DNA from 4 places in the Dickeya dadantii NCPPB 898 genome. Region 3 is predicted to be linked to each of the others. Evidence: predicted binding sites of a transcription regulator. Region 3 holds the regulator's gene; each other region holds the start of a gene.

Region 1 (3,145 bases), 190 kb from region 3:
ATGTCGCGGTAGCAGTTTCGGAGAATTCCGTAGCCACGCGAACATCGCTTGGTACCGGGATATCGCAGGTTTCCAGCAGTTTTTTCGCTTCCGGAATCAGTTCCGCTTCATACAGCGATTTACCGACGTTATGACCCTGAGCCGCTACGAAGGTGTTGGCGATACCACCGCCGACGATCAGCTGGTCGGCGATTTTGGACAGTGAGTCCAGCACGGTCAGTTTGGTGGACACTTTGGAACCGCCAACGATAGCCACCATCGGACGGGCCGGGTTGCCCAGCGCTTTGCCCAATGCTTCCAGTTCGTCGGACAGCAGCGGACCGGCGCAGGCGATCGGCGCGAACTTGCCCACACCGTGGGTCGAAGCCTGGGCGCGGTGCGCGGTACCGAACGCATCCATCACGAACACGTCGCACAGCGCGGCGTATTTTTTGGACAGCACTTCGTCGTCTTTCTTCTCGCCTTTGTTGAAGCGGACGTTTTCCAGCACCACCAGTTCGCCTTCCGCCACGTCGACGCCTTCCAAGTAGTCTTTCGCCAGACGTACCGGTGAAGACAGGCGATCTTTCAGGTAGTTCACTACCGGCAGCAGGGAGAATTCTTCGTTGTACTCGCCTTCGGTCGGGCGGCCCAGGTGGGATGTCACCATCACGCGGGCACCCTGCTTCAGGGCGATTTCAATGGTCGGCAGGGAAGCACGGATGCGGGCGTCAGACGTCACTTTGCCATCTTTAACCGGCACGTTCAGATCCGCACGGATCAGCACGCGTTTGCCAGCCAGATCCAAGTCGGTCATCTTAATTACAGCCATGGTGAATCCTCTTGTTGATTCTCTTTAAAGTCGCTTGAGTGAGGCGTCGGTATCCCGGCGCCGCCTATCAGAAACCGCAGGCCGCCATCGCCCGAGTTGTGTCCAACATTCGGTTGGCAAAGCCCCATTCGTTATCGCACCAGACCAGCGTCTTGATCAGATGCCCTCCGCTGACCCGGGTTTGCGTTCCATCGACAATCGCGCTATGCGGGTCATGGTTGAAATCTACGGAAACCAACGGCAAATCGGTATAGTCAACTATACCACGAAATGTATTCTGCGCTGATTGACGAAACAGCGTATTGATTTCACTTACGTTTACCGCGTTTTTCACACTGACGCTCAGGTCAATGGCCGTCACATTGATGGTCGGCACCCGCACCGAAATCGCCTCAAAACGGTCTTCAAATTTCGGAAAGAAACGGGTAATCCCCACCGCCAGTTTGGTGTCCACCGGAATGATCGACTGACTGGCCGCGCGGGTACGCCGAAGATCATGGTGATAAGCGTCAATCACCGGTTGATCGTTCATCGACGCATGGATCGTGGTGACGGTGCCGCTTTCGATGCCGTACGCATCGTCCAGCAGCTTGATAATCGGAATAATGCAGTTGGTGGTGCAGGAGGCGTTGGACACCAGCCGGTGAGCCGGCTGCAAATCCGGATGGTTGACGCCGTACACGATGGTGGCGTCGAGATCCGGCGCGCCGGGATGGGAGAACAATACTTTTTTCGCTCCCGCCGCCATGTGGGCTTCGCCATCGGCGCGGCTACCGTAGACGCCGCTGCAATCCAGCACAATGTCTACGCCGAGCTCCCCCCACGGCAGGGAACGAAGGTCCGGCTCATGCAGCAGGCGGATAGTGTCATCCCCTACCGACAAGCGATCGCATTCCTGACGCACATCCCACGAAAAACGGCCATGACTGCTGTCGTACTTAAGCAGGTGGGCAATCCCTTCGGCGTTAGCCAGCTCATTTATCGCCACCACCGCGATTTCAGCTCGCCGGCCGGACTCATACAGCGCGCGCAGTACGCTACGACCTATGCGACCAAAACCGTTTATCGCAATACGGATTGTCATGAAATTCCCTGTGTAGTGATAAAAGCATCGCGCATCATAGAATAATCAGTACGTCGTCAGGAATAAACCGCTTGTTGCGCGCGGTGTGCCGCCAATCGGATCCGCCAGGATTCTGACCGCCAAACGCTGTCACACCAACAACTGAAACGCTTCAGCTAGCATAAACGAATTGCCGGTCAAAGGAAATATGGCGACAGGGTGGATGCCAGAAGAGTGATCTGCGTCAAAAAATTACCGCACGGTTTGCTACCTAAAAACTGACGAGATCAAAAAAGGCCGGGAGACGATCCCGGCCTTGCAAGAGAGGCTAACGAAGCGATGTGCTTATTTCAGCAGCGCTTTCGCCTTCGCTACTACGTTGTCGGTGGTGAAACCAAACACGTCGAACAGTTTTTCTGCCGGCGCGGATTCGCCAAAGCTTTGCATACCGACAATCGCGCCATTCAGACCCACATATTTGTACCAGTAGTCAGCGATGCTGGCTTCGATCGCCACACGGGCAGCCACAGCAGACGGCAGCACCGCTTCACGGTAGGCCGCGTCTTGTTTGTCGAACGCATCGGTAGACGGCATGGACACCACGCGCGCCTTGACGCCTTCGTCGGTCAGCTTCTGCCAGGCGGCAACCGCCAGCTCGACTTCGGAACCGGTCGCGATCAGAATCAGCTGCGGCTGGCCGCCGCTGTCTTTCAGCACGTAGGCGCCTTTGGCGACGTCCGCCAGCTGCTGAGCGGTACGCTCCTGCTGCGCCAGATTCTGACGAGACAGAATCAGCGCGGTCGGGCCGTCTTTACGCTCAATGGCGTATTTCCAGGCCACCGCGGTTTCTACCTGATCCGCCGGGCGCCAGGTGCTCATGTTCGGCGTTACACGCAGGCTGGCCAGCTGTTCCACCGGCTGGTGGGTCGGGCCGTCTTCGCCCAGACCGATGGAGTCATGGGTGTAGACATAAATGCTGCGCACTTTCATCAGCGCCGCCATACGCACCGCGTTACGGGCATATTCGACGAACATCAGGAAGGTGGCGGTGTACGGCACGAAGCCGCCGTGCAGCGAGATACCGTTGGCGATAGCGGTCATGCCGAATTCGCGCACGCCGTAGTGAATGTAGTTGCCCGCCGGGTCTTCATTCAGCGATTTGGAACCGGACCAGATAGTCAGGTTGCTCGGCGCCAGGTCGGCGGAACCGCCCAGGAATTCCGGCAGCAGTTTGCCATAGGCTTCCAGCGCGTTCTGCGAGGCTTTACGGC
Region 2 (3,145 bases), 1.5 Mb from region 3:
TGTGCGGTTTTGTTGTCAGCGTGGTGTTGCCAGGCTTGTTTTTACCAAACATCTTGTTTTTAACAAACATGTCGTTGTTGCCAAACATAGTGAGCGCCTTTTGTCAGGAGTGCATACGTTTGCACAGGCGCTATCTTTGGCGACAAGGATGACAGAAACATGAATGCGGGATGAACAATCCGAGATGCTGGGGTGAGGAGGAAGCCGGATTCCGGCTTCCCTAAAGCGGTCAGCCTTTTTTCGGCATGCGGGCGAAGCTCACCATCAACTGTACGCCGTTAATCAGCACCAGCAGCGCGGTGACCAGAAACACCCAGCGGTAGCCCAACGTGGCGGAAACGGTAGAGCCGAGCAGCGGCCCGACCACGTTGCCGAGATACATGCAGGATTGGTTATACCCGAAAATGCGGCCGGTCACCTGCTGGCTGCTGTATTTCACCAGCAGCGCCTGCACCGCCGGCATCAGCGCGCCGTCGGCGAAACCCAGCGCGAAGCGCAAAATCCCGAGCTGAACCGAGCTTTGCACCGCCGACATCAGGAAGAACAGCAGCGCGCACAGGAACAGCGCCACGATCAGCACCCGCTGGGAACCGATGCGATCCCCCAACCGGCCGAGGCGCGGCGCGGACAACAGCGCCGACACTCCCGGCACGGCGGCGATAACGCCGCTGATAAACGCGATATTATCAATGTTGGGGGAGAGGTCGCGGATAAACAACGTCAGGATCGGGCTGATGGAGCCGTTCGCCATCTGAATCATCATGGTGGTGAAGCACAGGCTGACAATCAGCAGCGGATAAGGCAGCGAGGCGAACACCGCCCGGCCGCTGAGCTGCGCTTTTTTGCTGACGGTAACGGCATTTTCACGGATGGCGAACAGCGTGATGAGAAAGCAGATAAACAACATGGCGGAGGTGACGAAAAACACCATGCGCAGACCGATGGTATCGGCCATGAAGCCGCCGAGCAGCGGACCGATCAACACCCCCGCCACCTGCCCGGTGGACAACGTGCCGAGCGCCCAACCGCTGCGGCTACGCGGCACCTGCGAGGCAATCAGCGCCATGGCGTTGGGAATGTAGCCGGAGGTCAGCCCCATTAGCGCGCGCAGGATAAACAGCTGCCAGACGTTGGTGGCCATGCCTTGTAGCGCCATGACGATAGACATACCGAGCGCGGCGCGCAGCAACATCAGCTTGCGGCCCTTGCGGTCGGCCAGGCTGCCCCACAGCGGCGCGACAATCGCCGAAATCAGAAACGAGGAACTGAACACCAGCCCAGACCACAGATTGAGCGCGGTGTGATCGCTAACGCCCAGATGTTCGATGTAGAGCGGCAGGAACGGCAGTATCTGGCTCATGGCCATGCCGGTGAAAAAACATCCCAGCCAGGCGGAGAAAAGGTTGAGTTTCCAGGTTTCCATAGGGCAGGTTTTTACGTCGTCAGTGAAAGGCCGGGTCGCTCCCGCGCCAGTGCCACGCTGAATTACGCGACACCGCTAGTATGGCCGCTTTTGTCTTAGCCGGGAAATAATTTTATATATCAAAGAATAATCCAACCCCGGTGATTGATGGGTTTTTGGTTGCAAAGCGGTCGTCGAACACACTGTGGTGCCCAGATAAACAAGAAAACCAAAACGTGATTCTGAATTTTTTGTGATTTGAATCACAAAAGTGTTGCGTCAGGATTCAACAAAACGTACAATCTTTTACCAGAAAGTTCACAAATCATTCATTAGCCAAGGTGATCGACGTGCGTAAATTCCTGAAAAAACTTCTGGTCGCTTACATCAATGCTTACAAAGACATCCCGCCGGGTGCCATGCATTAATTGCCCTGAGCAGACCAAAATTAAATAAGAAGGCCGCTATGACAGCGGCCTTCTTATTTTTCGTTAGGTATGAACATACAGGCGGGCTGTAATTTCTTGGGTTATTGCGTCTGTTAGGGCTGGAAGATGGGTTCAACCGCGTAGCAGCAGCGGTGGGCCGGGTGCTATTGTTTAAATTGGTTAATAAACACACATGGTTTTTGATATTATCAATCTTAACAAAGTACAACAGGCTATGCTTACAATGTCACCAGTCCTCAACGATAGCGGGAGTTTTGATATGGCGATTCTTCCAATGTCATATAGTCCTGCCACTATGGCGCGGGAATACCGGAAAATTGGCGAAACGGGTGTGAACGGTCGTGCGGTGGATATTTATATTCACAGTGATCGGCACCATGCAGTGGCAATATATGGCGAACCCGATGACGTTGATGGTGATTTACGGCATGTTGTGGTAGCAAAGATTGACCTGAAATCCCGTAACAGCGACGACGAAACCGAAACTATTTTGGCTGTCATCGGTTATTACGAGAATCTGCAACCGGTGAATACCCATCCTGCCCAGGTTGAAGGCGTGATTGTCGCCAAGCGTGAACGAAACGCCAATGTCGCCAGCGCCATGTATAAGGCGCTCATTAACGACGGCATTGTGCTGGTTAGTGATAACCTTCAATTCCCTGGAGGGAAAGCACTATGGGCGCGTATGGCACGTAAAGAGATGGGTATTGATGGTTTGTATTCGACTCAGAACGGCGTGCTTTCTGGCCGTATGACGGTGAACGGATCCGATACGATGGCCGCAGTATTCCAGAGAGCGACATCTGGAGTCTTGCGCCGAATGAATCGCGAAAAGGGGTAGTGCTGGTAGCTGAACGCAAACGAGATGAATCAGCAGTTTGATGCAGCCTCAACCTGCGCAAAAACTTGCAGCGTCTAACTTGTGGTAGAAGTTCATACCTATTGACAAAGTCCCTGCCGGCGAGTCAGGACTTTGTCTGTAGTTTTAAGGCCGCTATGACAGCGGCCTTTTTCATATCTTCGCTTTTTGCTTCGTCGGTTTTATTTCAACTCACGTGTGTAACGGCTCATCGTCTTGGCGAATCATAGTTTTAACAAAGCATAGTTTTAACAAATCATAGTTTTAAAAAATTATAGTTTAAAAAAATTATAGTCTTAACGACTCAGCGCCTGCGCAATCGCCTCGCCCAGCGCGGCGGTGTTGCCGCTGCCGCCAAGGTCCCGCGTCAGCGGCGCATTTCCCGGCCCCTGTGCCAGCACCCGTTCAATGGCGCTTAGCACCGCCGCGCCGGCG
Region 3 (3,145 bases):
CTTGATTTATAGGTGGATAGCGGGCGCAAATCCGGCATTACCGGATTAATGATTGCGTATTTTTGATTTTTTATGCATATTTAATGACTATATTTTCACTCGAAAACCACGGATATCACAACGGGGCAGCAAATGGCGACAGAGAAAGCAGCAGTAACACGGGATACTTACGATAAGGTAATTCTTCCGGTTTATGCACCCGCGCAGTTTGTGCCGGTAAAAGGCAAAGGGAGCCGTGTCTGGGATCAGCAGGGCAAGGAATATATCGACTTTTCCGGCGGCATCGCGGTAACGGCGTTGGGGCACTGCCATCCGGCGCTGGTGGCGGCGTTGAAAGAGCAGGGCGAAACCCTGTGGCATACCAGTAACGTGTTCACCAACGAACCGGCGCTGCGTTTGGCCACCAAACTGATCAATGCCACCTTTGCCGACCGCGTCTTTTTCGCTAACTCCGGTGCGGAAGCCAACGAAGCGGCATTCAAGCTGGCTCGCCATTACGCCATTACCCGCCATAGCCCGTACAAGACCAAGATCATTTCGTTTTATCAGTCGTTCCACGGCCGTACGCTGTTCACCGTTTCCGTCGGCGGCCAGCCGAAATACGCCGATGGTTTCGGCCCGAAACCGGCGGACATCGTGCATGTGCCGTTCAACGATCTGGACGCGGTAAAAGCGGTGATGGATGACCACACCTGCGCGGTGGTGCTGGAGCCGATTCAGGGCGAAGGCGGTATCACGCCCGCTACGCCGGCCTTCCTCAGCGGCGTGCGCGAGCTGTGCGATCAGTATCAGGCGCTGCTGGTATTTGACGAAGTGCAGTGCGGCATGGGCCGCAGCGGCAAGCTGTTCTCTTATATGCATTACGGCATCACGCCGGATATTCTGACCACCGCCAAAGCGCTGGGCGGCGGTTTCCCGATCAGCGCGATGCTGACCACGGAAGAGATTGCGTCGGTGATGGCGGTCGGTACTCACGGCACGACCTACGGCGGCAATCCGCTGGCCTGCGCGGTGGCGGAAGCGGCGCTGGATGTGATCAACACGCCGGAGGTGCTGTCCGGGGTGGTGGATCGTCATGCGCGCTTTGTGTCTGCGCTGGAGCGCATTAATGCGCAGTACGATATTTTCGACGAAATCCGCGGCATGGGTCTGCTGCTGGGCGCGCAGCTGAAACCGGCCTGGCATGGCCGCGCCAGGGATTTCCTGGCCGCATCGGCGGACCTGGGGTTGATGATTTTGGTGGCGGGGCCGGACGTGATCCGTTTTGTGCCGTCGCTGGTGATTACTCCGGAAGAGATCGATCAAGGCATGGCGCTGTTCGGGAAAGCAGTGGAGCAGGTGGTGAAAGGCGCGTAAGCCACGGCTTTTCTCTGCACTAAAACGACAAGAGCGTGCCTGGGCACGCTCTTTTTGATCCGGCTGATTTTGATCCGGTGGATGATAATCAGCGGGTGCCGTACACCACGATGGTTTTACCGTGGGCGGAGATCAGGTTCTGATCTTCCAGCATCTTCAGGATACGACCGACAGTTTCGCGGGAACAGCCGACAATCTGACCGATCTCCTGCCGGGTGATCTTGATTTGCATGCCGTCCGGGTGGGTCATGGCGTCCGGTTGCTTGGCCAGGTTGAGCAGGGTTTGCGCGATACGGCCGGTTACGTCGAGGAACGCCAGGTTGCCGACTTTCTGCGAGGTCACCTGCAGGCGTCGCGCCATCTGCGAGGACAACCGCATCAGAATATCCGGGTTGACCTGAATCAGCTGGCGGAATTTTTTATAGGAAATCTCAGCGACTTCGCAGGCGGTTTTCGCCCGGACCCACGCACTGCGTTCCTGACCATCTTCGAACAAACCAAGTTCGCCGATAAAATCGCCCTGATTCAGATAAGAAAGAATCATTTCCTTGCCTTCTTCATCCTTGATCAGCACGGCAACCGAGCCTTTCACGATGTAGTAAAGCGTCTCTGCTTTTTCACCCTGATGAATCAGAGTGCTCTTCGATGGGTACTTGTGAATGTGGCAATGAGAAAGGAACCATTCGAGAGTCGGGTCTGTTTGCGGTTTGCCGAGAACCATTCGCTGTTATCCTCTGTTGTAATTCACTGCGCAAATCACAGGGCTCAGAGTTCCCTGTACGGCGTGATAACATAGTTATAATTCAATTCCGTCCTGGCGGAATGACGTCAGGGAATATACTGAGGCTGTCTATAACCGTCATACTTCAGGCTGCAGGCGCGTTGGCTTTCCTGCAATCGAATTATTGAGGGTATATCGGATGACGCCAGTAAGCCGGCGGCTGGTCAGGCAGAGGCTCAACGCACACCGGTTTACGCCTTCGTTTGTAACACAGGTTGAGTGTAGTGTCTTGTGTTGTCTCGCTTCAGCATGATTAAGCTCTGATTATCAGACTTTTTTATACATAAGCGGTGTAAAATTTCAAAAATAATTGATTGAGGGCAAACTTATGCAGGCTCGGGTGAAATGGGTTGAAGGGTTAACGTTTCTTGGCGAGTCCGCGTCCGGACATCAACTGCTGATGGACGGCAACGCCGGCGATAAAGCGCCCAGCCCGATGGAAATGGTGCTGATGGCGGCAGGCGGATGCAGCGCCATTGATGTGGTGTCTATCCTGCAGAAAGGCCGCTACGATGTGGCGGACTGCGAAGTGCGCCTGACCTCTGAACGCCGTGAGGAAGCGCCGCGTTTGTTCACCGCCATCAACCTGCACTTTATCGTTACCGGCAAAGGGTTGAACGACAAGGCCGTGGAGCGTGCGGTGTCGCTGTCGGCGGAGAAATACTGCTCCGTGGCGCTGATGCTGGAGAAAGCGGTGACGATCACCCACAGCCACGAAGTGATCGCGCTCGACTAAATCGTCAGGCACGCGGCGGCGAGTTTCGGTGCTCCGCCGCGTCGCTTAGTCAATATGGTTGCCTTCTATTAATCGCTGCACCAGCGGCATCATGATCAGTTCCATCGCCAGCCCCATTTTGCCGCCCGGCACCACCAGCGTGTTGATGTGGGAAATGAACGAGCCCTGCAACATCGCCAGCAGGTAAGGGTAGTCAATGTGGTCCAGCCCCTGAAAATGAATCACCACGAAACTTTCGTCCATTGACGGAATGGCTTTGGCGGCGAACGGGT
Region 4 (3,145 bases), 360 kb from region 3:
CCATCGCATAGTCGCGGCTGTTGGTCAGCTTCGCCAGCAGTTCGGTGTGCCCCGGGTAGAGATGTCCGGCGGAGTGCAGCGCTTCCTTATTGAGCGGCGCGGTGGCGATTGCATGTACCTCGCCCGCCATCGCCAGTTCGGTGGCGCGCTTCACGCAGCGATACGCCAGATCGCCGGCCTGCGCCTGCACTACCCCTTTTTTCAGGCCCTGCGGATCGGCCAGCGGTTCGTCGATCACGTTGATAACGCCGGGAGCGAAACGCGCGTCGGCAGGACGCGCAATCTCATTGAGTTCTACCTGCGGTACAACGCCTAACGCCAGAATGCGGCGCAGCGTCTGCACGCAGCCCACCACCACCGCCGGCGCGCCGGACAGTTCACCTTCGGCCAACGATTTGATGATGATTTCCGGGCCGATACCCGCCGGGTCGCCCATGGTTACCGCAATAATTTTACTCACACACGCTCTCCTCAATAAAACGCAATACATTCAGCAGGGTAGCTTCATCGCCAAACCCGCCCGCTTTCGTCATCACGGGAATATCGCCTACCAGACTGTCCAGCAGACGTCCCCAGGGTACGCAGGAAGCAATCTGCCCATTGATGCGGAACCCACTGGCCTGCAATGCGGTTGCCGCGGCAATGGCGATATCCCCGCCGGATAAATAGAGCCCGCCCGGCCGCTGACGCTGCACAATGTGCCGCGTTAGCTCGCCCAGCCGGCGACTGATCGTGTCTCCCAGTTGCTGACGACTCATGCCGTAGCGCTGGCACAGACGGTCCACCTCAAATCGCTGGTTATCGTCGTGGCAGGTACGAATCACGCAGTGACGGCCCGCCGCCAGCGTATCCGCCGCCTGCCGACACGTTTGCGCCAGCGTATCGTCGCCGGTCGCCAGCAGCCCGGCGATATCCAGGTCAATCAGCGTGACGTCCGGACGCTGGCTGACCGCCTTGATCTGCAATTGAGCGATTTCACTCATCGAACCAATCACCGCCAGCAACGCGCGGCAGTGCGTCGGATACGCCAGATGCTGCGCCAGCGCCTCGCTCAGCCCGGCGGAACCGACCAGCAACGGTTTTTCCGCCAGTTGAGCCGCCGCCGCAATAATCCGGTCGAGGTCCTGCTGATGTTCAGCGTCCAGCACCACCAGCCGTATCCCGCTGTGCTGCAACTGTTGCAGCCGCGCCGCCAGATCGCCGTCGCGAACCTCGTTCAGGGACAGCACCGCCTGCGCCAGGCCGGTCTGTTCCGCCAGCCGCTCGCCGATTGACGCCGAAAGCACCGGCGTTTTCGGGTCGCTGGCGAACTCGGTGTCGGTCAGCAATTTACCGTGCACCCAGACCTGCCCGTCGCGGGTGATGCGGCCTAACGCCGGCGCCGCGGGCGCTATCAGCGCCAGCGACAAGTCGGCGGCGTTTAGCGCGGCTTCGATTTCCGCGCCCGGATTGCCGCGCAGCGTAGAGTCCACCTTTTTGACAATCCAGCCGTGCGCGCCGCTCTTGCGCCACATTCCCACCGCCTGCGCGGTACGTTCCGCCGCCAGCGAGGCCGCGACCGCGCGGCTGTCGGTGTTGACCACCAGCGCGTCGTCCGGCTGCCCGGCACGGATCGCCGCGGCGTCAAACATCACATTCACCCGCGCACCCTGCAGCGCCAGTCCGACGCCCGCATCGTTGGCACCGGTGAAGTCATCCGCCACCACCAATATCCGGGTAAGTTCACGCCCGTCCGGCATAGCCGCTCTCCGTCAGTTCGATGTCAGTTCGATTACCTGAAATTGATTATATTGAATCACGTTTGATTATATGTGAGCAACGTCAAATTATTCAAAACCAATTTAACCTATAAATTATCCACACAATGCGAGCAAAACGATTTTTTTCTGTCACATAAAAGAAATGTGATTGAAAAAAATCAGACTTATCCAGCTGAAGTCACAGCGAAAAGACAAGGTACCAGTATGAATATCAACAGCACCCTCATCAGCGGTTATCAGGCACTCCAGGATTTGGGCTACCTCCTGCGCGGCAGGCAGCACGTACTGCTGGTGACGGACAAGAATATCGTGGGGCTGGCCGGGGTACAGGCCCTGATCGCGCAACTGAAAGCGGGCGTACCGCAACTTTCCCTGATTGATAATGTGCCGGCCGAACCCAGCCAGCATGATGTGGCGGCCGTACTGCAACAGCTGCCGGCCACGCAGCCGGACCTGGTGGTCGGCGTGGGCGGCGGCAGCGTGCTGGACGTGGCGAAACTGCTGTCGCTGCTGTGCGCCGGTGAAGAGGGCATCACGCTCGACAGCCTGCTGGAAGGCCGCAAGCCGACGCGCCGCACCACCTCCCTGTTGATCCCGACCACCGCCGGCACCGGCTCTGAAGCCACGCCGAACGCCATTCTGGCGATCCCGGAGAAAGAAACCAAAGTCGGCATCATCACCCCGGTGATGCTGCCGGATTACGTGGCGCTGGTGCCGGAACTGACCACCAGCATGCCGGCGCATATCGCCGCGTCGACCGGCATTGATGCGCTGTGCCACCTGATCGAATGCTTCACCGCCACCATCGCCAACCCGGTAGCCGACAACTACGCGCTGATCGGTATGAAGAAACTGTTCGCCAACATCGAAACCGCGGTGAACGAGCCGGACAATCTGGAAGCTCGCCTGAATATGCTGTGGGCCTCCTACTATGGCGGCGCTTCCATCGCGCACTCCGGCACCCATCTGGTGCACGCCATGTCTTACCCGCTAGGCGGCAAGTACCACATCCCGCACGGGGTGGCGAACGCCATTCTGCTGGCGCCCTGCATGCGCTTCGTTCAGCACGCGGCGGCGGAAAAATTCGCACAGGCCTACGACCTGCTGCCGGATGCCGACCTGTCGCTGAGCACCGAACAAAAAGCCCAGGCGCTGGTGGATTACTTCACTGTACTGGTGAAACGGCTGAATCTGCCGTCTTCGCTGCAACAACTGGGGATCAGCCCGGACCACCTGCCGTATCTGGTGGAATCCGCACTGCAAGTGCAGCGGCTGATGAAAAATGTCCCGACCGCCGTTACGGCGGAAGACGTTCACGCCATTTATTCAACGTTGTTTTAAGCGCCCGTTTTAGTCGCGCATTTTAGCAACGTCGCTCTGGATGA

What was found. Region 3 encodes CRP, which controls carbon source genes, mostly activating them, when cyclic AMP is high. Its sites were predicted from a motif close to ATGTGANNNNNNTCACAT; they were not measured.
Region 1: a site for CRP is predicted at 2,107-2,124, ahead of epd (erythrose-4-phosphate dehydrogenase). Genes of this name have one in related genera too.
Region 2: a site for CRP is predicted at 1,654-1,671, ahead of azuC (stress response protein AzuC). Genes of this name have one in related genera too.
Region 4: a site for CRP is predicted at 1,810-1,827, ahead of DDA898_RS17885 (iron-containing alcohol dehydrogenase). Genes of this name have one in related genera too.

The regions. Positions count from the first base shown of each region.
Region 1 covers NZ_CM001976.1:4,145,990-4,149,134, forward strand. Annotated here, with positions in the region: gene pgk (phosphoglycerate kinase) at 1-811, opposite strand, end outside; gene epd (erythrose-4-phosphate dehydrogenase) at 879-1,895, opposite strand; gene tkt (transketolase) at 2,220-3,145, opposite strand, start outside.
Region 2 covers NZ_CM001976.1:961,467-964,611, forward strand. Annotated here, with positions in the region: gene DDA898_RS04785 (ABC transporter substrate-binding protein) at 1-70, opposite strand, end outside; gene DDA898_RS04790 (multidrug efflux MFS transporter) at 230-1,423, opposite strand; gene azuC (stress response protein AzuC) at 1,753-1,830, shown strand; gene DDA898_RS04795 (hypothetical protein) at 2,024-2,692, shown strand; gene DDA898_RS04800 (tartrate dehydrogenase) at 3,007-3,145, opposite strand, start outside.
Region 3 covers NZ_CM001976.1:4,334,236-4,337,380, reverse strand. Annotated here, with positions in the region: gene DDA898_RS19530 (aminodeoxychorismate synthase component II) at 1-12, shown strand, start outside; gene argD (bifunctional acetylornithine/succinyldiaminopimelate transaminase) at 133-1,356, shown strand; gene crp (cAMP-activated global transcriptional regulator CRP) at 1,445-2,077, opposite strand; gene DDA898_RS19515 (OsmC family protein) at 2,466-2,873, shown strand; gene DDA898_RS19510 (phosphoribulokinase) at 2,919-3,145, opposite strand, start outside.
Region 4 covers NZ_CM001976.1:3,976,930-3,980,074, forward strand. Annotated here, with positions in the region: gene DDA898_RS17875 (D-threonate 4-phosphate dehydrogenase) at 1-460, opposite strand, end outside; gene dtnK (D-threonate kinase) at 453-1,739, opposite strand; gene DDA898_RS17885 (iron-containing alcohol dehydrogenase) at 1,965-3,101, shown strand.